One region of the Pradoshia sp. Z5_111 genome, then DNA from elsewhere that is predicted to be linked to it. Evidence: a T-box and tRNA genes for the amino acid it is inferred to sense, from the RefSeq annotation. Region 1 holds a T-box; the other regions hold tRNA genes.
What was found. A T-box is a leader RNA that pairs with one kind of tRNA and senses whether it is charged. The one in region 1 lies ahead of argS (arginine--tRNA ligase), so its partner is inferred to be a tRNA-Arg.
Positions count from the first base shown of each region.

Region 2: it encodes a tRNA-Arg, which carries the amino acid that the T-box ahead of argS (arginine--tRNA ligase) is inferred to sense. The anticodon was not compared.
Region 3: it encodes a tRNA-Arg, which carries the amino acid that the T-box ahead of argS (arginine--tRNA ligase) is inferred to sense. The anticodon was not compared.

Region 1 is NZ_JBZCPQ010000002.1:45,855-54,395, forward strand. It holds gene argF (ornithine carbamoyltransferase) at 1-858, opposite strand, end outside; gene arcA (arginine deiminase) at 904-2,136, opposite strand; gene argR (arginine repressor) at 2,367-2,822, opposite strand; T-box leader at 2,966-3,176, shown strand; gene argS (arginine--tRNA ligase) at 3,229-4,914, shown strand; gene AC4D4A_RS04625 (hypothetical protein) at 5,000-5,623, opposite strand; gene AC4D4A_RS04630 (Crp/Fnr family transcriptional regulator) at 5,708-6,394, opposite strand; gene AC4D4A_RS04635 (GGDEF domain-containing protein) at 6,821-7,948, opposite strand; gene rodA (rod shape-determining protein RodA) at 8,194-8,541, opposite strand, start outside.
Region 2 is NZ_JBZCPQ010000006.1:191,623-200,163, forward strand. It holds gene AC4D4A_RS14115 (acyl-CoA thioesterase) at 273-743, shown strand; gene AC4D4A_RS14120 (helix-turn-helix domain-containing protein) at 863-1,087, shown strand; gene racE (glutamate racemase) at 1,369-2,190, shown strand; gene AC4D4A_RS14130 (GerMN domain-containing protein) at 2,353-3,444, shown strand; gene rph (ribonuclease PH) at 3,588-4,325, shown strand; gene AC4D4A_RS14140 (XTP/dITP diphosphatase) at 4,372-4,977, shown strand; gene AC4D4A_RS14145 (metallophosphoesterase family protein) at 4,974-5,486, shown strand; tRNA gene AC4D4A_RS14150 (tRNA-Arg) at 5,660-5,733, shown strand; gene AC4D4A_RS14155 (NAD(P)/FAD-dependent oxidoreductase) at 5,878-7,095, opposite strand; gene AC4D4A_RS14160 (esterase/lipase family protein) at 7,283-8,541, opposite strand, start outside.
Region 3 is NZ_JBZCPQ010000001.1:405,566-414,106, reverse strand. It holds gene AC4D4A_RS02035 (STAS domain-containing protein) at 805-1,293, shown strand; tRNA gene AC4D4A_RS02030 (tRNA-Arg) at 1,435-1,508, shown strand; gene AC4D4A_RS02025 (DUF6944 family repetitive protein) at 1,874-2,446, shown strand; gene AC4D4A_RS02020 (hypothetical protein) at 2,696-3,112, shown strand; gene AC4D4A_RS02015 (hypothetical protein) at 3,119-3,610, shown strand; gene AC4D4A_RS02010 ((2Fe-2S)-binding protein) at 4,204-4,644, opposite strand; partial or broken gene AC4D4A_RS02005 (xanthine dehydrogenase family protein molybdopterin-binding subunit) at 4,696-5,442, opposite strand; gene AC4D4A_RS02000 (copper resistance D family protein) at 5,827-6,915, opposite strand; gene AC4D4A_RS01995 (copper resistance CopC family protein) at 6,919-7,515, opposite strand; gene AC4D4A_RS01990 (hypothetical protein) at 7,727-8,062, shown strand; gene fbp (fructose-1,6-bisphosphatase) at 8,129-8,541, opposite strand, start outside.

The DNA.
Region 1 (8,541 bases):
ATAAGAAGTTTCTAAGTCATGGAATGCCGGTAAGCAGTGTAAGAAGATTACATTGTCATTTCCAGTCATTTTGATCATATCCATATTTACTTGATATGGAGCTAATAGAGCGATACGTTCTGCGAACTTGTCTTCTTCTCCCATGGATACCCAAACATCTGTGTAGATAACATCAGCGCCGGATACTGCCTCTTCAACGTTAGAAGTAATAGTAATGCGACCATTAGATTCCTTAGCCAATTCTTCAGCTAGCTCTACAATAGAAGCTTCAGGGAATAAGGATTCAGGTGAGCAAATACGTACATCCATACCAACTTTTGCTCCACCAACTAATAAGCTATTTGCAACATTGTTACGTCCGTCCCCAACATATACGAATTTAACGCCTTTTAAATGGCCAATATTTTCTTGTACTGTTAAGAAGTCCGCCAATGTTTGAGTTGGATGCCATAGATCTGTAAGTCCATTCCATACCGGTACACCGGAATGCTCAGCTAATGCTTCTACTTTGGAATGCTCGAATCCACGGAATTCGATACCATCAAACATACGTCCCAATACTTTTGCAGTATCTTCAATGGACTCTTTCTTTCCAAGTTGGATGTCGTCTTTTCCAAGATATTCAGGATGTGCACCTAAATCAGTACAAGCTACCGTAAAAGCACAACGTGTACGAGTGGATGGTTTTTCAAATAATAGGGCAATATTTTTGCCTTCCATATAACGGTGTGGAATACCTTGTTTTTTCTTTGCTTTCAACTCAGCTGCAAAGTCAATCATATGTAAGAATTCTTCTTCAGTGAAATCTCTTTCTGCTAAGAAGCTTCTTCCTTTAAGGTCTGGTCTTGTTTTAATCATTACTACTTACTCCTCCCACAAGATAACTTACTTTATTTATGTTGATTAAATATCTTCACGTACAAGCGGCATGCTCATGCAGCGTGGGCCCCCACGGCCACGAGACAATTCTGAGCTTTTGATTTCAATTACTTTTACACCATGTTTGCGTAAGCACTCATTTGAGATATAGTTACGGTCATATGTAACAACTACACCAGGTGCAATCGCCAATGTATTGGAACCATCATTCCACTGTTCACGTGGAGCTGCGATTTCATCTCCGTCACCGCAAAGGATGATTTCAAGTTCAGGCAAGTTAAGCACTTCTTTTAAAGCCTCTTTAATGTCAGTACGGTGTGTGATATTTACACTAAATTCATCTGCGCCTTTTTCTAGGATGTAAATATTCATTTTACCGCCAGGTCCCTGAATCATCGGATGCATTGTAAACTTGTTGTAATCTACCATTGTAAATACTGTATCCAGATGCATAAATGCGCGGCTTTTTGGTATTTCAATAGCTACTACTTTCTTAACTTTATCTTGTTTATTCAAGATGCTAAGCGCGAATTTTTCGATTGCTTTAGCAGATGTTCTAGCAGAAACACCGATTGCTACTACTTCTGGGCTTAATACAAGCTCATCTCCACCCTCAATTGGGTTATGGTAAGTACGATCAAGCCATACAGGAACATCTTTACCAGCAAAACGTGGATGATGCTTGATAATATATTCCATAAACATGGATTCTCTGCGTCTTGCAGGTTCGCGCATGTTATTAATCGTTAATCCATTTCCAATTGCGGCTGCCGGGTCACGAGTAAAATAAAGGTTTGGCATTGGATCTGTATAGAATGGATAATGGTCTTCCATCAATTCATACAAATGTGTTTTTTTGCTGATCTCCAGTTCATTTTTGCGGATACCGGACATAATTTTGTCAACCATGTCCTCATTTGAAAATGATAATAAATACTCTTTAAGATTTTCAAATGTACCCTGTACCTTTGCATTGCTTTCTTCAAGCATGCGGCTAACAAATTCCTCTTTCACTTCAGGATTTGTAAGAGATTCTGCAGCAAGCTTCTCAAGGTATAAAACTTCTATTCCTTGATCTCTTAGTGTATTAGCAAAATAATCGTGCTCTTCCTGAATAATCGGCAAATAAGGAATATCATCAAACAATAGTCTCTCCAGATATTCCGGAGTAAGATTTTCTACTTCTTTTCCGGGACGCTTTAACATTACAGTTTTTAAAGTGCCGATTTCAGAAGTAACATGAATTGGATTTGTCATATTGCCTTTCCTCCTGCACACCTTATTTTTCTTACATTTTTAGTGTAAAGGAACGAAAAAAAGAGATTTGTGATTTTTTACACACAAAAAATGTGTAAATCTTCACACAAATCTCTTTAAATAGAAAAGTTTATGTATGAATATTCAATTAATTATCTGTAATTTCCTATTATTTCGCATAACTATGTATATTTTTTTGCATATGATACTTGAAATATAAAAAATATTTCTTATAAATTTGCTATTGTTCTTAACCTTTCTTCCAGGGCCTCTGCTTGATGGATTGTACGGCAAATAATCATACAGGTATCATTCCCACATATAGTTGCCGCTTTCTCTTCCCACTCAAGTTCATCTAAAATTGCCCCAAATGAGTGAGCATGACCAGGTAATGCTTTTAGGATAATAAAATATTCTATTCTTTCAATATTTAATAATGCGTCTTGCATTTTTTTTCGTAGTTTCATTGTGTCATTGTACTTATGATCTCCGATAAATCCATACTTCGTCCCTCCGGTCTTAGATGGATATTTTACTAGGCTTAATTCCCGAATATCTCTTGAAATGGTAGCTTGGGTAATATGCAACCCTTGCTTAGATAATTCTTCGACCAGCTGTTCCTGAGTTTTGATTTCATTATTCTGAATTACCTGCTTAATAATAGCGAGTCTTTTTTCCTTATTCATAACAAAATACTCCTTTTACTAAGATCTATAATTCTATTTTATACTCATTTGTGTATAGATGAGCAATATATTCATGCAAAAGAATAATATGTATTGACTTTCTATTCGGAATTTCTATACTATTTGTATATAAATTAATAAAGATAATATTTATGATGAAGAATAGTACTTAAAATACAAATTATAGCGAGCCGGGAATAGTGAGAGCCTGGTATTATTGGTTTTAAGGAACGCGCTTCTGAAATGCTCATGCGAACATCTTTAGTAGTTTGGGCCGGACTTTTCCGTTATAAAGTTAAAGTGGTTCATTAGAACAAGCAGAGTGGTACCGCGGGTTTACAGCCCGTCTCTTAAAGATTTTTAAGAGACGGGCTTTTTTTATTATATTTTACTGGAGGCTGAGGATATGGATATAAAATTAGATGTAGCTTCTCATATGAATGAAGTACTAAACGGTGACTTAAATCTTGAAACATGCTTGTCTTTGGTCGAAACCCCAAAGAACAAAGCACATGGAGATTTGGCATTTCCCTGTTTCACTCTCGCAAAACTGTGGAAGCAATCTCCACAGAAAATTGCCGTAACATTAGCTGACCAACTAAAGGATGAACGTTATGAGGATGTAAAAGCTATAGGACCGTATGTTAACTTTTTCCTCGATAAGAAGTCCATCAGTGAAAAAGTAATGAATACGATATTAGCTGATCAACATCAGTACGGCACACTTTCTCTTGGACATGGTGAAAATATTGCAATTGATATGTCTTCACCCAATATCGCCAAGCCCTTTTCGATGGGGCACCTTCGCTCCACTGTAATCGGAGCCTCTATAGCCAATATTGTTAAAAAATGCGGTTATACTCCCGTTAAAATTAATCATATTGGTGATTGGGGCACTCAATTTGGAAAATTAATTGTAGCCTATAAAGCATGGGGAAATGAAGAAAAAGTTAAAAAGAGTCCCATCAGCGAACTTTTAAAGTTATATATTACTTTTCATGAAAAAGCCGAGACAGAACCTGAGCTAGAGCAGCAGGGACGTGACTGGTTCAAAAAGCTGGAGGATGGGGACGAAGAAGCCACGAAATTATGGGAATGGTTCAGAGCAGAATCCCTGAAGGAATTCGAGAAAATATATGAGCTGCTTGGCATTCAATTCGACTCTTTTAATGGGGAAGCTTTTTATAACGATAAGATGGCAGAGGTTGTAGAAATAATTGAGAATAGCGGCCTGCTTGTAGAAGATCAGGGTGCCATGGTAGTCAAATTAGAGGAAGAGGGATTAACACCTTGTTTAATCAAAAAATCCGATGGCGCGACTCTTTATGTAACACGGGATTTATCAGCTGCTTTATACCGTCATCGTACCTATGATTTTGCCATGGCTGTATATGTAGTCGGAAATGAACAATCCTTACATTTTAAACAGCTTAAAGCTGTTTTAAAGAAACTTGGATTTGACTGGGCTGACGACATTTCACATGTACCGTTCGGAATGATTATGAAAGACGGCAAAAAAATGTCGACCCGTAAAGGAAGAGTGGTTCTCCTCGAGGAAGTGCTGGCCGAATCAATCGAGCTTGCTCGTAAAAATATTGAGAATAAAAATCCTGATTTAAATGACAAAGATGAGGTTGCAAGACAAGTCGGTGTAGGAGCTGTTATATTCAACGATTTGAAAAATGACCGCATGAATAATATTGAATTCTCACTTGAAGACATCCTAAAGTTTGAAGGGGAAACCGGTCCCTATTTACAATATACAAATGCTCGTGCCCATTCGATTCTTAGAAAGGCATCCACTCCTACGAGTGCTTCAGCAGGCTTAAGTGATGAATATAGCTTTGATATTGTAAAGCATTTGCTGGCCTTTCCATCCGTGATTGAGCGGGCTTTCGAAAAAATGGAGCCATCCGTTATTGCTAAATACTTGATTGACTTGGCTCAATCCTTTAATCGCTATTATGGACATATACGCATATTGGAGAATGACAGTGAATTGCAAAATCGCTTGGCTTTAATAAAATCAATTACCATCGTTCTTGAAGAAGGTATGCATTTATTAGGAATGGAAGCACCGCAGGAAATGTAATCTTAACTAACCTAAAAACAAATCGGAGAACCGTTTACCATAGAAACAGTTCTCCGATATATTTTCCTTATTTTTGTTCAGTCCATTATGATTGTATTGTAAATTCAGGTACCCCTTCGAAAACGGCTAATTCGTCGGCTGTAAATTGGACTCTAATCTCCTTTTTTTCATGAACCTGTAAATAAGCTGTTACCTGTTTTTCTTTCTTTACAGAATCGGAAACAGGAAAATGCAACGTTACCTGCTGTGATTGATGCTCATAATTTTGCAGTATAATTTTGCATTCATACAGATTACCTTCATCCTGCTCTTCCATTGTACATTCGCTTTCCAAATATTCTATAGCATTAGCTCCATTCTCATCAGCATAAATATACGTTTTGGCAGAAGTACTTAATAGACTATTAATTACAAAAGGAATAGCAAACAATAAGACAACCAAGAATACCGGTTCAAATTGCGTATATTTCTTTAAAATCCGGGGATGCTCCATAGATAGCCATTTCAAAAATAACAAGATTCCGCTGACCTGAATGATAATGGATACAATCCAAACATAAGAGATTCCAATCTCGGCTGTAACAGGAATAGAGTACGCTTGAAACAGTTGATGGCCTATAGTTTCATCCTGACCGGGCCATTTCAGTTGTAATACTAACCCCCAAATAAATATAACTGCTCCCAGTGTATGATAGGAAGTTTTGACCACATTACCCCTCCATCCCTTCAGTTTAATATTCCTATTATAGTAGGGAGATGGAGAGATTTTCAATTAATCAGTTCATAAATTCCCTCATATAACCTCTTCTTCAAAATATTCAGGTTTATGAATATGGAGCATTCGATCCTTTATAGACAAAATCTGGTCCTTCTTTAATTTATTTACGACCATACTTACGGTTTCTCTGGAGGTTCCGGACATAACAGAAATTTTGGTTGTTGTAATTGGGCAATTAATACGAATGACCCCCGATTCTTCTTCACCCAAATCATTCATTAAATAATCAATGGTATTCAACACTCTTACATGTGCACTCGGGGTCATAACATTTTTAACTCGATTTTCTTGTACCGCAAGTAATTCATTGACTTGCAGGATTACTTTTTTAAGAAGTGTAGAGTTTTTTGATACAATACTTTCGAATGCATCTGCCACCATATAGAAAACCCGAATATCAGTTTCTGCGACGGCACTATGATTGTAGTCCTCATTTTTAAATAAGCCCATATAAGGAAAGACTGTATTCTTTTTAACGTAACTTGTATATAATAAGCTACCCTGCTGATTCGATTTTTCAAGCATTACAAAGCCATCAATTAATATATATATCCTGAGTCTCGGATCTCCTTCAAAAAATAGATATTGACCCTTCTTATATGTTCTTTCATATATAAAAGGCTCCAGTTCCTTTATCTCTTTTTCTGATAAGCACGAAAATAGGTCAACTTGTCTTAATAATTGAATTGCTTTTGCTTTCATTCGAACACCCACTTATATGTATTGTTCAGTTTCTATCAATTCTTCTATTAAATTCAGCTTGCAAACAAGATATGTTTTGAGCTGATAACAATCTAAAAATCCCTTTAAGGCAAGATTCTACTTAACCTTATTTCACTCCATTGACATTTAGATTATTTTACAAACATACCTGATGCTGATCGATTGGGCCTCATCCTTGCAGGAATATAGTATAAGGCCGAGTAACCGGACGGATCATTTACTTGCATGCAGTTACTATTCTATTAATATCAAAAGCAAAATATCTCTTTTTTTATTTTATCAAAAAATTATATTAAAATAATTAAAAGTAGATAAAAAAACAAAAAAGTATGTATTTTTAATAAATTTATTATTAAAATTCATACTTTTATCACTCTATCCATTTTTATTTAATTGGAACTTCATCTACACTCTCGCAACACTACTTATTTTTTCCTGATTCAATTCAATATTTGCTTCTTCTATAAGAATAGAGTGATCTAAATTGTCTGTCGCTACCCGTGTAGACACTCCCATAAATACAGTAAAATCATTTATATTGGATGCTAATTTATTATCAACTGTCAGCTGAATAAGCCCATTTCTTAATTCAGCTTGCCTCTCTCTAATTTGTTTACCAAATAGTCCTGAAAAGATGACAGCAAATCGGCTGCCCTCTATATGAGTTACAACTCCCTCTCCGTCCACTGCCTCGCATAATTTTTTAGATACTTCCATTAATACATGGTCACTATAGGAAAATTCCTGATCTCTCCTATACTCCTTCATATAATCAATTTCAATTAAATATAATGTAACTGGTGTTCCAGACTTTTTAGATTCAAGCCAAACCTCAGTTAAGTAAGAATTAAAATAGCGTCGATTTGGGATATTTAAAATATAATCCGTGAATGACATTTGCCGTAATTGTTCATTTTTTTCATTCAATAGTTTTATTGAATTATATTGGTCAGTTATCTCATTGAATACGAGTACAACTGCTTCTATATGTTTATCTGCATTTAAAACAGGATTGGCACTAACTTCGAGCCAAATAGGCTTTTGAAATTTGAAATTTTTTATGCCGATAACTTCCCTTTCAACCGGTTTACACGTATTTAATGATACCGATATTGGGATATCATTTTTATGTATTAGATTTCCATGTCTGTCTACGAGTCCCCATAGACCATCAATCAATGATACAGAAGAAGCACTTTCAGTTGCTATTCCAAGGATCTCACTTCCAACTCGATTTATGTCAATTATTTTCCCCTTGGAATCACTGATAATGATTCCATATAAAATCGAATTAATAGATTGTCCCCTCTCCTTATCACCCACGTTTATTGGCTGTCTGGATATGTAATAGGATTGAAGACTAATAACAAAAATCAATATACCAGAGAGAAGGATTGTTCCAAATTCCAAATGTTCATAATCAAGTAGGATTACTATAAAATTCAGGCCTAATAACAAGAGAAACAGAGTGAGAAATACCGGATAATATCCTATAAATAAACCCGGCAATTTCCCATATAACTTTTGTCTCATTCATTCACCTTTTCTTTACATATTATTTATATAATTCGCACTTATGTAGTTTTATATGACTATCTCTTTATTATAAAACAAAAAATAACAATAACTGCCATGTAACATATTCTTAAACTAAATATAAAATAGTAATTTATCATTCATTAAAAATATATATTTTGAGAGCCATAATTAGTTGTTATTAAACAAAAAATACCCCCTGCTGATTCAAACTCAGCAAGAGGTATTCAATGTTAATTTCCTTATGAAGATGTAGAAAACATGTATTTCTTATGATGGTATCTTATGCTGAATATTAATCCGAGCGCCATCATATTGCCGAGCAATGAGCTTCCCCCATAGCTTAAAAATGGTAAAGGAATACCGGTAATCGGCAGCAAGCCGATCGTCATCCCAATATTTTCAAACACATGGAAAGTCAGCATACAGATTACACCAACACAAATATAGGTATTAAAATCATTTTTAGTTTCAAGTCCAATTTTTGTCATGTTATAGATCAATAAGAAGAATAAGCTGATGACAATGCTTGAACCAAGAAATCCGTATTCCTCTCCAATGACAGCAAATATGAAATCTGTGTGACCTTC
Region 2 (8,541 bases), on a different contig from region 1:
ATTTTTACGGAGTAAATTAAATATCTTTTGTTGTAAAGCAGTGGGAGGAATCAACTTTATATCGTAAGTTTAACATTACAGTGCTAATGTTTTACATTTAATTTCCATTTTAAATTAAAAAAATGGAATAAGAAATTAAAAAACTATTTGAGTACCTTCAAAATGTGTAATTCCAAAAAACACCTATCCACCAGTAAAATAATTACAATTTCGTCGATTTTTCTGTATAATGAATGAATAGTCATTCATATTTATGGAGAGGTGTGTTCCCAATGGGTAAAATTGCATATATTAAAGACATGGAAGAGTGGAAAGAAGAATTTACTTTTTCTTATTCTATTAAAGTTAGATTTTCAGAGACAGATATGTTTGGGCATTTAAACAATACAGTGCCTTTTACGTATTTTGAACAGGCACGGATTGAATATTTTAAAAGTCTTGGCATGATGCAGGATTGGGTGGATACCAAACATGAAACGATTCCTGTAGTAGCTGATCTTCAATGTGATTTTCTCCATCAGGTTTTTTTCGATGAGAAACTCAATATTAAAGTTAAGGCAAATAAAATAGGCAATTCATCGGTTGATATCCATTATCTTGGTCTACGGGAGGATGGGGTTCCCTGCTTCACCGGTCGAGGAACAGTTGTCCAAATTTCCAGATTAAGCGGTAAGCCGGTAGCTTGGACAGAAGAGATGAAGGAATTGTTTAATGACGGATTGAAGAAGCAACCTCAATCATAAAAACACGTTCATTCTTATCTAAATATAGTCACTCCTTATAGACCAGTCACATACACTATCGTGACTAAATATATACCCAATCCTAAGGTTATGGCTGGTAGCAAGGAGGGTTACAATAGTTGAAGGAGAACGATTTCACTCATAAACCTTTACTCACAAAAAGAGAAAGAGAAGTATTTGAGTTATTGGTACAGGACAAAACAACAAAAGATATCGCTAAGGACCTCTTTATTAGTGAGAAAACTGTGAGAAATCACATATCTAATGCGATGCAAAAATTGGGCGTAAAGGGCCGTTCCCAAGCGGTCGTAGAACTACTTCGAATGGGTGAATTGGAATTATAAGATCATTCAATGATCTTTTTAGAAGCTCGCCTAGCAATTGATCTATTTATCATTGTTCTTGACAATTCCTTTATGAGTCCATAAATTAGGAAGAGTAGCGAATATCAAATCACTATACACGTCATTGTAAAATGTAAAGTATGTGGTTTGAATCACTACTCTATTTTTATGCCCAAGTGATGGATTGGAAAAGAAATAAACTAATGATAAAGTGATATACAGTCCGGTTTAAATAATAGAGCAAAATGCTGCAAGCAAAAGATAGATAGAGGCGATCTGATTTGGATAGAGAAAACCCAATAGGACTTATTGATTCGGGAGTTGGCGGATTAACGGTTTTTAAAGAATTTATCAGGCAGCTTCCAAATGAAAATTTAATATATCTTGGTGATACAGCCAGATGTCCATATGGGCCCAGACCAATGGAGGAAGTTCGAAAGTTTACATGGGAAATGGCTCATTTCCTTTTGAAGAAGAATATTAAAATGTTAATTATAGCTTGTAATACCGCGACGGCTGCCGTACTTGAGGAAATGAGGGCAAGCCTGCCAATTCCGGTTTTGGGTGTTATTCAGCCGGGGGCCAGGGCGGCGATTGATGTATCAAAGTCAAGAAACATCGGTATTATTGGTACAGAAGGAACAGTGCGCAGTAAAGCATATAATAAGGCGTTATTGAGCATTCATCCAAAGGTACACATAGAAAGCTTGGCATGTCCCAAATTTGTTCCTCTGGTAGAAAGCGGTGAATGGAACAGTGCAATTGCTAAAAAAATTGTGGCTGAAACATTAAAGCCCTTGAAAAATAGGAGCATGGATACATTGATTTTGGGATGTACACATTACCCATTGCTAACAGAACCTATTTCAAATTATATGGGATCCTATGTGACGGTTATATCATCAGGGGAAGAAACGGCAAGAGAGGCAAGTGTATTATTGGAACATGCTGGCATGCTAAATAGGGAAACCCCTCAGCCAACCTACAATTTCTATACTACCGGCTCCAGAAGAATGTTTAAATCTATTGCTTACGCCTGGCTTGGTGAAGCAGTAGAAACAGTTGAACATGCTACGCTTTATCAGATGGTAGATGGAGAATAGAAAAGCAACTTATAAAAAACCTTGCACAATTTTAAGTATGAAAATACTTCGCTAAAATTGTGCAAGGTTTTTTTGAATACATAATTTTTTCTGCCTTTAAAGGTATAAAATGAGCCAAGCCCCGTATATATGTAGTACAAACAGTCTTAGGAGGAATGGTGTATGCCTTTACGAAAGAAATCAACATTGGTTGCTTCGGTACTTATATCATCTGTTTTAGTGTCAGGCTGCGGCTTGTTCGATTTACCAAAAAAAGAAGAAATTGATCCGCCTCAGGATGTTACGTATTTGAAGGAGCAGGCAGAGGGTGAAGAAGAAGTTGTCAACCAGGAGGGTGTTAACACCAATGAAGAGGCAGGAAAGAATGAAGAGGCATTAAAGGTTCAAACGGAATTATACTTAATGGATGCAAATGGATATATTGTGCCACAAACCATTCCATTGCCTAATACAGAAAGTGTAGCCAAGCAGGCGGTGGAATATTTAGTGACGAACGGCCCGGTATCACAAATGCTTCCGAATGGATTCAAAGCAGTTTTACCGGCAGATACTGCTGTTAAAAGTGTAGACATTAAGGATGGAGTAGCCACCGTAGATTTTTCTAAAGAGTTTAAGGAATATAAAAAAGAGGATGAAACGAAAATCCTGGAGTCAGTGACTTGGACGTTAACGCAATTTGATAAAGTGGATAAAGTAAAATTACAAATTGAAGGGCAAGCATTAAAGGAGATGCCTGTTAATAAAACAGCCATACAAAACGGAACATCAAGATTAATGGGAATCAATAACGATCATACAGACACGACCGATATTATGAATACACGCCCTGTAACGGTTTACTATATGTCCGGTGAAACAGATAACTATTATTATGTACCAGTGACAAAAAGAATCAGTAATCAAGAAAAAGATCATGTAGAAGCCGTAGTCAGCAGCCTGATTAAAGGTCCGGGTTATTCCTCACCGCTTGTTACGGAGTTCAGACCTGATGTTGCATTAGTCGAGGAACCTAAAATAGAGGATGGCGTGGTTACACTTAATTTTAATGAATCTATTTATTCGAGCTTTGATGGGGAGGAGAAAATAGTATCCGGCCATTTATTAAATGAACTGGTGCTTTCTCTGACTGAGCAAAAAGATATAAAGAAAGTGGCGATTCAGGTAAATGGCGAGGGTGAGCTTCTGAAGGAAGATGGCAAGAAGCTATCGGAACCGGTAACACGACCGGAAACCGTCAATACAGGTAAATACTAATAGAGAAAAAGATAGGCAAGCTCTGTATAGGAGCTTGCTTGTTTTAATTTGGACATAAATGGCAATATTGTTTGGACAGGGTGCTTTTTTATTGAATTAGGGTATGCTAAACTAAGCATGATGTATACATTTAGGAGGTACCTATGAGATTTGATGGTCGGAAGAAGAATGAATTAAGACCCGTACATATAGAAACAAATTATATTAAACACCCGGAAGGTTCGGTGTTAATCAGTGTCGGTGATACAAAGGTGATTTGTACAGCCAGTGTAGATGACCGTGTACCGCCATTTATGCGCGGAGAAGGCAAAGGGTGGATTACGGCAGAATATTCAATGCTGCCTCGTGCAACAGAACAAAGGACGATGCGAGAATCAACTAAAGGGAAAGTTACTGGACGTACGATGGAAATCCAGCGTTTAATTGGGCGCGCATTACGTGCAGTAGTCGATTTGGAAGCGCTTGGAGAAAAAACAATCTGGATTGATTGTGATGTGATTCAGGCAGATGGAGGAACAAGAACAGCTTCGATTACAGGTGCATTTGTTGCAATGGCGATTGCGCTCGATAAGCTTCAGGAGGCAGGAAAAATTAGCTCCTATCCGATTAAAAACTATCTGGCTGCCACGTCCGTTGGGATGGTTGAGGAGCTTGGAGCGGTTCTTGATTTGAATTATCATGAAGACTCTAAGGCTTTGGTTGATATGAATGTCATTATGACAGGCGCAGAAGAATTTGTGGAGCTTCAGGGAACCGGTGAAGAAGCTACTTTCTCCAGACATCAATTAAATGAATTACTTGACCTTGCAAGTGAAGGTTTACAGCAATTATTTACTGTACAGCAAGAGGCATTGGGAGATATAGCAGCTAAAATTCAGTAAAGCGTACCAATTTATACGATTTTTCTCTTGGGAGGAGAAGGTGAATATGAATACCGTTTTAATTGCAACCAAAAATAAAGGTAAAGCAAAAGAATTTGAAGCATTATTTTCCCCGAAAGGGATTAAGGTCATTACCCTATTGGATATTGAGAATGCGATTGATGTTGAAGAGACAGGAAGTACATTTGAAGAAAATGCCCTTTTGAAGGCTAACGCTATTTCCGCGCTTATGAATATGCCTGTTTTGTCTGATGATTCTGGCTTGGTCATTGATGCATTGGATGGACGTCCGGGTATTTTTTCTGCAAGGTATGCAGGTCCCGAAAAAGATGATAGAGCTAATTATGAGAAGGTTCTTAATGAGCTGAAGGGTGTCCCGCAAGAAAAACGAACTGCCCGTTTTTATTGTGCAATAGCATTCGTTGGTCCGAAGATGGACCCCATTACAGTTTCCGGAACATGTGAGGGAATCATTGCTGACGCGCCGGATGGCGAGAATGGCTTCGGATATGATCCTATTTTCATTGTGCCGGAAAAACAAACCACGATGGCGAACCTCGAAGCAGAGGAGAAAAACAAAATCAGCCATCGAGCGAATGCTTTAAAAGAATTAGAGAAAGTACTAAATGAAAAAGTAGTGGAATTCCTATGAAATGTTTAATTGTCAGTGATAGCCATGGCTTACTGGAAGAATTGGACGTTTTGCATGAAAGACATAAAGAAGAGGTCGATCTGTTTATACATTGCGGGGATTCAGAATTATCTCGTGATGATCAAGTAATTCAGTATTATCAAACTGTACGCGGTAATTGTGATTTCGGAGAGGACTTTCCGGAAGATTTAATTGCACATCTTGAAGACTGGTCAATACTTGTGACACATGGGCATTTATACAATATCAAATCTACGTTGATGAATATTAGCTTGAAGGGGAAAGAGGTTGGTGCGAATGTTATCTGTTTTGGCCACTCTCATATAGCAGGTGCAGAAAAAATTGATGACTGCCTGTATATTAATCCCGGCAGTATTCGTCTGCCAAGAGGAAGTCAGTATAAAACCTATGTGATTCTCGAAAAACAAGGTCAGAATGCAATCGTTGATTTTTACACAATGTCGGGGGAAAAATTACCAGGCTGGCAATTGAAAACAACACTTTCCTAAATCGAAAAAAAGTTGTATAGTAAGTGAAGGGAATATACAGATCAGGATTTGTGAGTTCCCTTCCCTTCACTTTTAAAAAGATAAAAAACTTTTTCAAAAAAGTTATTGACTTATAAATAAAGTGATTATATAATAATAAATGTCGTTAAGGACAACTTAAAAAATAAAAACATGTCCCAGTAGCTCAGCTGGATAGAGCAACGGCCTTCTAAGCCGTCGGTCGGGAGTTCGAATCTCTCCTGGGACGCTATTAAAAAAACCTCTTATTTTCATAAGAGGTTTTTTTGTGCTTTCTAAATATAATAAATAGGAAGCTAAATTATAAAATAAATTTCTTCTAAGTCCATTCTTTTACATTGAGTATTGTAATCACAAAGATAATCTATTTGGATTACCTTTCCCTCTGTTTCTGACTATATAAGTTAAAAGCTGGATGGGAACCTTTTGTAATGATATCCGTGATGATTTTAGACAAGATAGTGCTATAGACAAGTCCGTTATCTCCATAGGCAAATTGAAAATGGCAGTGTGGAAATTCGTCATATTGACCGATAAGAGGAAGTCCATCATGTGTCCCGCCATAGAAGGCTCCAAGATAATATTCTGGTTCAGCTTTTATATCGGGAAAGAGCTTATTAAATTCTTCAATAAGCTTCGTCTTTTTATGAATAATTTTTGAATCACGATTCTCAGGATAGATTGTGTTTTCGTCAAGTCCTCCAATGATAATCCGTTTATCTGCAGTTGTGCGCATATAGATATATGGGCGTGCTGTTTCCCAAATTAATGTTTGTTTATACCATTCAGATTGCTGAAGATTTTCAACCGGTTTAGTGATAACAGCATATGAACTGGTCAGAAGACAATCCTTATCTTTTTTAAATTCGAGCCCTTCATATCCGGCTGCAATGATGACATGCTTCGCTGTGATGGAATGATTGCGATCCGTATAAAATGTAGCAAAATCCTTATTAAATTTTTTGCCAGTTATTTTTGTGTCTTCAAATATGTGTACACCCTCTTGATGGGCTGCTTGAATCAGACCGTGATTATATTTAAATGGATTGATTTCGCCATCACTATGGATGTACAAGGCTGATTGCTTAGAAAATGGGTAACGCTCTTTAATTTGGCTTTCGTTAAGCAGATCGACAGGGAAGTCGTGCTTTATCAAATAATCATATTCATTTTGTAACTTAGTTTCTCCTTGTGGGTCACTGGCATAATAGAGGCTATCCCTTCGTGTAAACTCGGAATCAATATTTAGTTTTTTCGAGGTTTCTTCAATTTCAGAAATGGCTTGCTCGCATAATTTTGTATGGTAAATGGCTGATTCTTCCCCAAAGGAATTGACCAACTCGAACAACATCTTATCTCCTAAGTATTGAAGGAGGGCGGTGTTAGTCATTGTGCTGCCGGTACCAATTCTTCGTTTATCAACTACTGCTACTTTAAGTCCTTTGTCCCTTAAGAGATAAGCACACTGCGCCCCTGAACTTCCTCCGCCAACAATAAGAACGTCACAAAGTATATCTTCCTCCAACGATGGATATACAGGAGGATTTGGATAGGTTGTTTGCCAATAATATTTGCCACTCTGCAGGTTCATAATCCGTGCTCCTTTTATAGAGATGTTTCGCATAGAATTCCCGGTGGAAATGAAAATATTCCCGTATTAACGCGTGGGTTATTATATAGAGTGAAGTGTAAGTAATTGTATTGTGGTCACTTTATAACCTGAATACAAAAAAGAAACAACCCCCTGATAGATAAACATAAGAGGGTTGTTTCTATAATTAGTCAATGTAAACAGATCTCACCAAGGTGCGAATAGATTCTTCGCCGTTAGGGTGCTTAGTTTTGATATCAATCGTCATATTATAGACGCCGGGCTTAGGAACCTTTGGCAGTGTAGCAGAAATATCGGCTCCGTTGGTGGTCTTCGGCAGGATGTTTTGTGTTAGCTCAACCCCATCTTTATCTATGAATTTAATGGTCATGCTGCTTGTATTTGCATTTTTAGGAGTGTGAATGGTGAATCCGGTTTGCTCTGCTTTGCCAGTTCCGGCCATATCGAGCTTATATACATCCTTTTCGTTAAAGGTAGAGGCTAATAGATACGCATCATCTGCTTCCTTTGCCTTCATTTGTACAGTCCATGTACCAGGGGTGAATTCTTTAATGTTAAAGGTATATAAGCTGGCACCGGAAAAAATCATCTGGTCGGCTGTTGGCTTTAAGAAGGCGGGAATAATGGTTCCATCCGGTGAAACTAGTTCAATAACAGTGGATGGGCTCGCGGTATAGATTGAGATTGTACCGGTAGTTTTTTCAGGAATATAGATCTCTTTTTTTATAAGTTGATTTTGGGCTAAGGCATCCCCATGAATATAGTGGGACGATGTGTTTTGGATAGCTGATTCATATTGATTGGGAAGATCGGTTGTGGTTTTAGTTTGTGCGACAGTGGCACTACGCAAGTAAGGTTCAATTCGTGAAAATACCTTAGAGCCCATGCGAATATTATCATGGTCAATTGAGCTGTCCGTAAACAGATGTGTACCATAGGATAGTTTGGAGCTTGATTCAGTGACCAATCCATCATTATCCCCGTAGGAAGATAAATAGGCGCCTCCCAGGGATAGAGCGGAGAAAGCAGGTCCATGATCCGTTCCTGCCACGGTATAGTACTTATTCTTGTTTCTGTTCGTATGGCCGTCTGTGACAGAACGGAATCTCGCCATTTCTCCAACCTGCAGAGAGTAAGTTCCGGCATCATTTTGACCTAACAAATCCCCAAGCCATCCTGCATACCAACTATTTGATAAGTCTGCCAGCTCCGAGCCACGATGGGGTGACCCTAATGTGATGACCCTGCCGACATAGGGGTGGGCCCCATAATGGATGAGCGCTGCCTGAGTATCTGGTCCGCCCTTGCTATGAGCGATGATGTTTACTTTCTGACCGTTGAAGTGACGCGAGATATCGGCCAGCATCGATGCAAGTAATTCTCCGTTCGTATACTGATTTTCCGACCCATTTCCGGCTGCATCAT
Region 3 (8,541 bases), on a different contig from region 1:
CCCTCTTAAGAGGGATTCACCTCCAAATTATTTTTAAAAATTATTACTAGTTTAATAGTTCTTTACGTTTTGTTATTAGTTTTGGTAACATCCTTATTATCTCTAAATACTCTTCTGCATGCAAAAGACCAAGCCGAGAATGTTAAATGCTCTCAAATTGGGTGAAAATATAATTAAAGTAGAAATTAATCGAAATCCTTCCTTACCATGGTAGGACACGATTTAAGAAGAGTTAAGCGGAAGATCCTTCTCTAATGAAAAACATCTTTAAAAGGAGTCTGTTGCATTGGATTATCATACTAAGCCTTTCAATTCTATCTAGTTAGCCTCCTTGCCTGATATAGTTAGGAAAAACTATAACATAAAATAATGTTAATATAAAATGAAATCCCTTATAACTACAATAAATTCATCTAAATGTTCAAAAAACTTTCACAAATTTTATTAAAATAACATTCTATAGAAACTAAAGGATCATACTAACAAGGGTTAATCCTTTATTTGGCTACTACTATGTAGGATTCTATAAAAAACATCCATTTCAAAATTATTATATGATTTATAGTTTTTTATATGTTAATGCAACCATATATACCTTCATAATCATTCACGGCAATCTAAAAGTCTTTTATGCTGCGCGTATGGTAAACTCCAGTTCTAAACATCCACCCTTATATAGTATTCTTATCAATCGGTTTACTTTCGAAGTTTTTTTTAAAATAAAGGATTTACATGTGTTTCCACCGAATTAAACAATAATATACCTGAAGTCAATGTATATATTTTAGATAAGCGAGGTTGAAGATGGAGACTAACGAAAAAGAATTACTTCTTAAGCAAATAAATGATTTAACCGAAAGAGTCAGGGAGTTGGAAGCTAAGGACCGTAAAGTTTCAGTCCCGATGATTGCTTCCATCATACCCGATACCTTACTTGTTCCTTTAACTTTTGATGTTTCAGTAGCCTACTTTGATCAGGTTATTCAAATCATATTAAATTATGTAAATAACTCAGAAATCGATTCCATCGTACTGGATTTTTCCGGTTTTGTACTAAAAGATTGTGATAATTTAGAACTGATGGGTGAGAATATAGGAAACTTAATATCCTCCCTAAAAGTGATGGGAATACAAGTCCTCGTTGTAGGCTTATCACCAGAATTCGTAAAAGACTTAGTCTCTTCCCAATTACCTTTTACTAATTCACTACATACATTCTCAACCTTTAAAACAGCACTGGAATGTTTAATGAAAGAAAAGGGTCTTATTATGGTAAAGGAATCACTGAAATAGATTGAGATTTCAGTGATAAGGAATTTAAAATCCTATAACATTTTCCTTAATAAACCATATTTATTAATTTAGAATATTAATTGGTTAATAAAGTTGACCTTTTGTAATAAAATTATTATAATTATAAAGTATCTTACATAAGTCCCAGTAGCTCAGCAGGATAGAGCAACAGTTTCCTAAACTGTAGGTCGGAGGTTCGAATCCTCTCTGGGACGTTTCCTGTTTCTTAAAGAATTCAAATAATCACATCAAACCCTTGATATATCAACGTTTATAAGGATTAGCGTAAACTGTAGTTTCCTAAAGAAATCTATAGTTTACGCTTTTATTTTGCATTTATTTTGCACGTTCCCCTACACTTCAAAAGATTTCTACTCTTCTCTTTTTCCAACTCTTAATGAATATTTTTAATCGGCTGAAATACAATTTTGAAATCGTATATTTAGAATCCTTCTTGAAGAAATTCTGCAAATAGGACAGGATTGCATTTATTTTTCCGTTATTTAATTTAGCAGAACATAAATTTACTTATTTGAATACAATGATGCATGACTAAAACCACAATAAGTTGGTGATTTAAATAGAAAACAAAACACAGATAATAACAGGTGCAATGTGGGTAGGCGCGTTTGGCAGAATTGTAACTGCTATTGGGAATACACCACCTATATCACTCGATAATAAGGCCTCATCTGATATCAATTTAATTGGTTACAATCTTCAGCTTGCAGCTACGGCAGTCCTGGTTGACACTGAGAGCGACCTGACACTAAATAAAGTTGGTAATATAATTCAGGCGGGCGGCTTGTCTGCGGAAGTGGCCGGTTATATCCTTCCGTTTAGTGATTCAAATGCACAACAAACCCTATTCAATATAGGAAATGAAGGACAAGCATTAGGCACCGACTTGTCTTTCATATACGCTTTAGAAAGAAGCACTACTCTGGTTAATCGATATAATGCATTCGGAGCTTTATTGCAAACCATTGGGATTAATATGTTGGTAATAGCGGGATATTTACCATCAAACAGTCTAAATAGGCAGCAATTCAATTCAATAGGTAGCTGGATACAAGCCATTGGTGCGATCATCCAAGCAATTGCTCAAACAATGAGTAATACGAGTCAGTCTAAATATCAGTACATTAATTAGTTAAAAGCTAACTACTGATAAAAATTTCATTTTTCATCAATAGGGTTATCCCAAAAATGTCATGCCACTGATTTATTGGGAGCCTTTTTTGTGTAAACTATTCAAACTACATAAGTACCCTAACAGCAAAAATGTCCTTTTCTGTTGTCATAGTGGCAAACCAGATTTCTATAATTACTTACATGGAACTTCTTTAATTTTTGGGCATATATTGTTTTAACTTACATTATCGATTAAGGGGGAAACGATTTGGCAAACTCAATAAAACACTATGGGCATGCTCTTCAATTAGCAGGCGGTAACTTAGTCTATATATCAAATAAAATCTATCCAAGGTTTGCTGATAATGGTTTAATTGAAAATCCAAAACAGTACTATATGGATTTAAAAAATGCAGTGAATGTTGCACAGACTAGCGTTCTTTGTTTAGAAAATACAATTCCTCCCTCCTTTTTAAACATTGAACACAGGCAATTAGTATCTTCCTTCCAAGGGATTCTTAATTGCCTAAACAACGTGTTTAATCCTAAAAGTATGGATCAATTCTTTGAAATAAATGAAATAGAACTAGAGAATGATTTTTCATCTTTAAAAAGAATTCAAGAGGATTTAAATCAAACTACATTAAAAGTAATGGAGAAAATCAGGCTACAATCGAGTAGGTGATTATAGTTGATTAAAAAGGACTCGGAAAATCAATTTATCGAATCTTTACCTGTTGAGTTTGGAGATAAAGTTGATTTATTTGGCCAGATGATTGTCACAATAGGGAATCTTCTTACAGTCCTCGGCATCAGCTTTGAAGCAAGCGAAGTAGAGGAAATTGAAGAAGAAGAGCAATTAGAAAATACAGCTGGTATTTCTCATAATAATGACCAGGTCAACGAATCCAACTTAGGATTTATCCTTGCATTAATCGGAGCTAGTACTATAACAATTGGTGATTTAGTATCCATAGGCGGAACCTATCTAGATATAAAACAATCTGAATTAAATGAGAAGAATGAGCAAGATTACAGAGAAGAACACACCAAACAGTTAAAAAATATTGAGAACCAGATCACCTTATTGCAAAATGATGTCAATGCTTTATTTTCGTTGTTTAATTCATTAAAAAATGAAGTTAGTCATATACAAAATTTTTTGTACACTAGATATAATTGAATCTATTTTCAAATGTTTTTACCTCACGATTTCAAATTAATTATGGGAATATATATCCTCACCAGCAAATCTTTACGAGTAGGAATAGCTATATACTCAACTTTATAATTTCAATTAGTACCATACAATAAGCTTCACATAAATGATTACTCACTCACCATTGCGAGATTGGAAGTTCCAGAAAATGAAGTCAGGGCTGAAAAATCAGCTCTTTTTCGTGTTCTTTTAAAGAGTTTAATTGAATAATCTAATCCTACGAGTTTTAATATGACAATAATACCCAACTTATCCTGTTGAATTTGATCTTAAATGGTGATTACTTCACAAGATATTCAATATACTGAACATAAATTAATAAGATGTGAGTCTAATTTGAATAAAATATCTTTAATCGATAGTAAGTCTGTATGAATTTGATCTTTAGTATCCTAAAAATAGCTCATTAATAAAAACGTCCTCAGAAATACCGAGGACGCTCCTGCTCTTTATGCATATACTGACTCTTGTTTCGTAAAAAAAATATAAAAAGTATAATTGGCAAAGCGATTAAGGATCTTCCAGATGTATTCATTTGTTAATCTAGTTGCCCGTCTTTAATCACCTTGAATCACCGATTTAATTGCTTTTTCAATTTCAGCATAGCCTGTACATCGACATATATTGGATGAGAGCCACGTTTTAATTTTTTCATCTGAGGGATTTGAATCATTTTCTAACAGAGCTTGACAATTCATAATAAATCCTGGTGTACAATATCCGCACTGAAACGCAAAATGAGTAACAAATGCTTCTTGAATCGGTTTATTTTCAAGTCCTTCTATCGTTGTAATTACTTTCTCCCTTGCCTCAATCGCAAGCATTAAGCATGATTTTATCGGCTTTTTGTCCACCATTACTGTACAAGCACCACAATCTCCATTAAGGCAACCTGGTTTAGCACCGGTTAAGCCAATTTTATGACGCAAGACATTCAATAATAGTTCAGTAGCTTCAATTTCTCTATAGTATATTTGATTATTCACTAATAATTTTATAGGATATTTCTGCTTTTTTGGATTATAGTTCAATCTACTCACCAACGCTAACAATTCAAACTGAATAGATGCCTTTCCTCCATACGCCCCTCCTACCAATGGAGTATGAACAATAACCTTACCGATTTCGACATTAAAGTACTCACTAATTAATCGTTTAATCATGAATGGAGCCTGTGAAGATGAATGAATGATGACTTCTCCTTCTCCATTAATTTCCGCCTGTGAACATCTTGTCTCCATAGCAGCATGGTCGGATGGGTTAAAGGAAAAAATCTGTTTGACACTAACTTCGCTCTCCTTCCAGCCACTATCCTTATTTCCTTTTCGAATTTTTGAGTGATTAGCAATATTTGTGCCTGGTCTAGGCATAACATCCTGGATTTTCTTGTACTCTTCTAATTGTTCATGAAGAATAGGTGCACCCTTTTCAAGGGCTTGTGTTGGAGAATTGACAACCGCTAATGATTTATAAATAATTTTAATCAAATCAGCAGCAGCCTTGGCAATTTTCTGTGTTTCTGCAATAACTAACGCAACCACTTCTCCGTGATAACGAACTTTCTGATAAGCAATGGGATAGCGATCTCTTATTTCTTCACCTGTTAAAGGCAAATTCACACCTGTTACAATGTTATGTACCCCTGGAACGAGCATCGCCTTGCTGGTATCTATGTCTATGATCAATGCATGGGCATAGGGACTAATAAGCTTTTGAACATAGAGGACATTGCCTGTCTCTAAATCTCCTGTGTACAATGCTTTACCTGTAACTTTATTCCAAGCATCTTTGCGCATAACACTTTGACCAATGATATCCATATAAAACTCCTTTATCAATAAAATTCGTCTAGATTTATTGATTAAAAACTTTAGAGTAATTAGCTACCCACCTGTTTCAACAGAGTAAAAAACAGCAAGTAAAGAGGCATATGTGATGAATCCAATTTAATTACATTCAAATATATGCATAAAATACAAAAACAACCACTCCATATAGAAAGTGGCTGTTTCCGTTTTTCAATTTTAAAAATCGTTAGTTTGAGTAACTACCTATACCATATATGAAAAAAGGCCAATCCATTCAAGAATTGGCCCCATTTTGTTATAGCTTTATTCTTTTCTCATTAACTCAAGACCTATGTAAAAAATTTATGCTTCGTAGTTTTGAATATCCCCTCTTTAACTGATACTCAAGATCAAAGCCAAATAGCTCGAAAGGACAAAAAGGATACTGAGCAAAAATGTGATTATTGATGAAGCTTTTTTAGAAAACGCATAAAATAGTAAGGCTAAAAATAGGCAAGCAATCGTTATAAGTAAAATACTGATTGAATTTACACTCAACTGAACATCCATACCCGAATAATAGTGACCTTGATAAAAGAGTTCAAATAGAAAAGATAGTCCTTCCTGTTCTAATGTACCTGCACTCGGAGGTGATTGCTGGCTCATTGTAGCAGTTGCTGAAAAAATAAGAAGCGCTACTAAACTTTCAGCTTTCACCCATGGAACAGGGTTAAAGGTTTGGTCCTCCCTTAACCTCCGTCGAATGAGTATGCCATTAACAATAGCGTAGGCAAGCAGCGCCATAATAAGAATATGTTTGATTAATAAAAATTGTCCATAATCAACCATCCAAGAATCTGGATATTGCGATAGATCTAACACAAAAGTCATAAGGACTATTCCAGAAGCAGCTGTCACTAGGACGCAGCTAATTGCGATTGGGGTAAACCATCGCAAAAACGGCAGCCAATTCTCTTGATTTCTTGAGAACCAGCTAATAACAAACAGAATACCAACCCAGACCGTCACAGCAGTAACATGGACAAAATGAGTTAAAAAACCGATTATCTGATCCGATGAACTTGCATGACTGGACCACGCAAGGCCCACAATTAAAAGAATGGTTAAAAGACATCCAATCCAAGGGTATTTAGAATCTTCTCTTTTGTGAAAATTAGCAATAAAAAGGAGTAAGATTAATATCACAATCGATGTAAAAATCCATGCCTTGCCAATTTCGAACGTTACTAATACAGTTTGTATTCCACCCTGCCATCCTATTCTTTGCTGTAAGTTCAAGATTAGGATGAGTACGGGTGTAAAAGAAAATAACCCAACACCAACGGCAGCTAAAATCATATATTTCTTTCCTACAGATATGCTAGGCCGATGATGGTTTGGAACAATGGATAGAATAAAACTGCCCATTAATATAGAAAGACAAAGATACAGGGCAATTTCACTAAAGATTACAGAGAACATTTTTTAATTTTTTCTCCTTAATGCAATAAAGGTGATTATAATTGCGACTATTAAAACACCGATAATGATAGGAACAAAATTGGATGATTTATCCTGTTCTGCTTGATTATTAGCAACATCATTCTCTGCACCTGTTTCTTTTTCATTCGTATCCTGTTCACTTAAGCCATCTTGATTTGCTTCATGATCTTCAACACTTTTACTCACTTGTTCTTCCTCATTGTTGTTAGCTAGTGGAGATTCAGTCTCAGTCATTTTCACCTCGAATGAAAACTCCCCTTCCATTTGATGGCCATCTGCACTAATAATATTCCAATTAACAACATAAATTCCATTTATCAAACTACCAGGAATTTTCCCTGTAAGTTCAGTGTCCTTAATGGTAATATCATCAACTGAAACAGCTTGTTTCTTGGAATCCAAGAGTTTAAAAGTACTCCCTTGTTCAATTTTACCACTAAATATTAATGTTATTTCACGTAACTCTTCTGATATAACTTCTCCGTCACTAGGTGTAGACCTCTCTAAATGAGAATGCGCAAAAGCATCAGGTACAAAAGATACCAGTAACAGTACCGTGACTAGTATAATTTTCTTCAAAACATTTCCCCCTGTTCTTAATTATTGGAAACAAATTCTAATTATTGATAAACTATCCAGTATCCTGAATAATAAGATAATAGTAGCCAGACTTATTTGAAATTATGGATTAAATAATCTAAGTAACCCCTCACTATAATATAGGAAATACAGGAAACAGAGAAGTCATTTACCTTTATTTAGAATTCACACATGAGCAAGGAGATTATAAATGATGAAATATATTTGCCCCGTATGCGGTCATAAAGGGCTTGATGAGCCCGCTTATTATGATTCTAAACAGTTAGAGGTGGGTTCTTATGAAATATGTTCCTGCTGCCGATTCGAATATGGTGTGGATGATGATGTCGAATTGGAAAGCGGAGAGTATTTACCCGTAAGAGATGTACACAAAATCTATCGTTCAGTGTGGCTGAATTTAGACGCACCTGTCGCCTCACCTGATTACCAAGAGAACGAGAAAGTGAAGCCAGAACATTTAGAGAGGCAATTAAAGAATATAGGTATAAACATATTTGGAAGACCGATATATGAAGGAGAAAGTTAAACAGATTGATTTTTCTTAAACTAAAAAAACAGGAACAATGTTCCTGTTTTTAATTCCAAGCAGCTATCAATCCATGTAGCGATATTCTCTCAAACTATTTAATATTGAAATTTCCTGAATTATTTTCTCTCCAATATTGGTTTCTCTAACCTTTTTCCGTTTTAATTCTTTATCTACCAATCTTTTTATTGATAAAACATCTGTCCCGTTCAGTAAGACATCTTCTTTTGAATTAAAGTGCTTATGGGCAACCAGCTGCATACCGTAGGAATTGTATAGTAATGTATATCCTGCTATACCTGTTGTTGATTGGTATGCTTTGGAGAAACCTCCATCAATTACGATCATTTTTCCATTTGCCTTAACTGGATTTTCTCCCTCTATTTCTTTAACTGGTGTATGGCCATTTATGATATGTCCCGTGTCAGGATCCAAATCAAAATCAGCTAGGATTTTGCGGCAAATTTCTTCATTCTCCC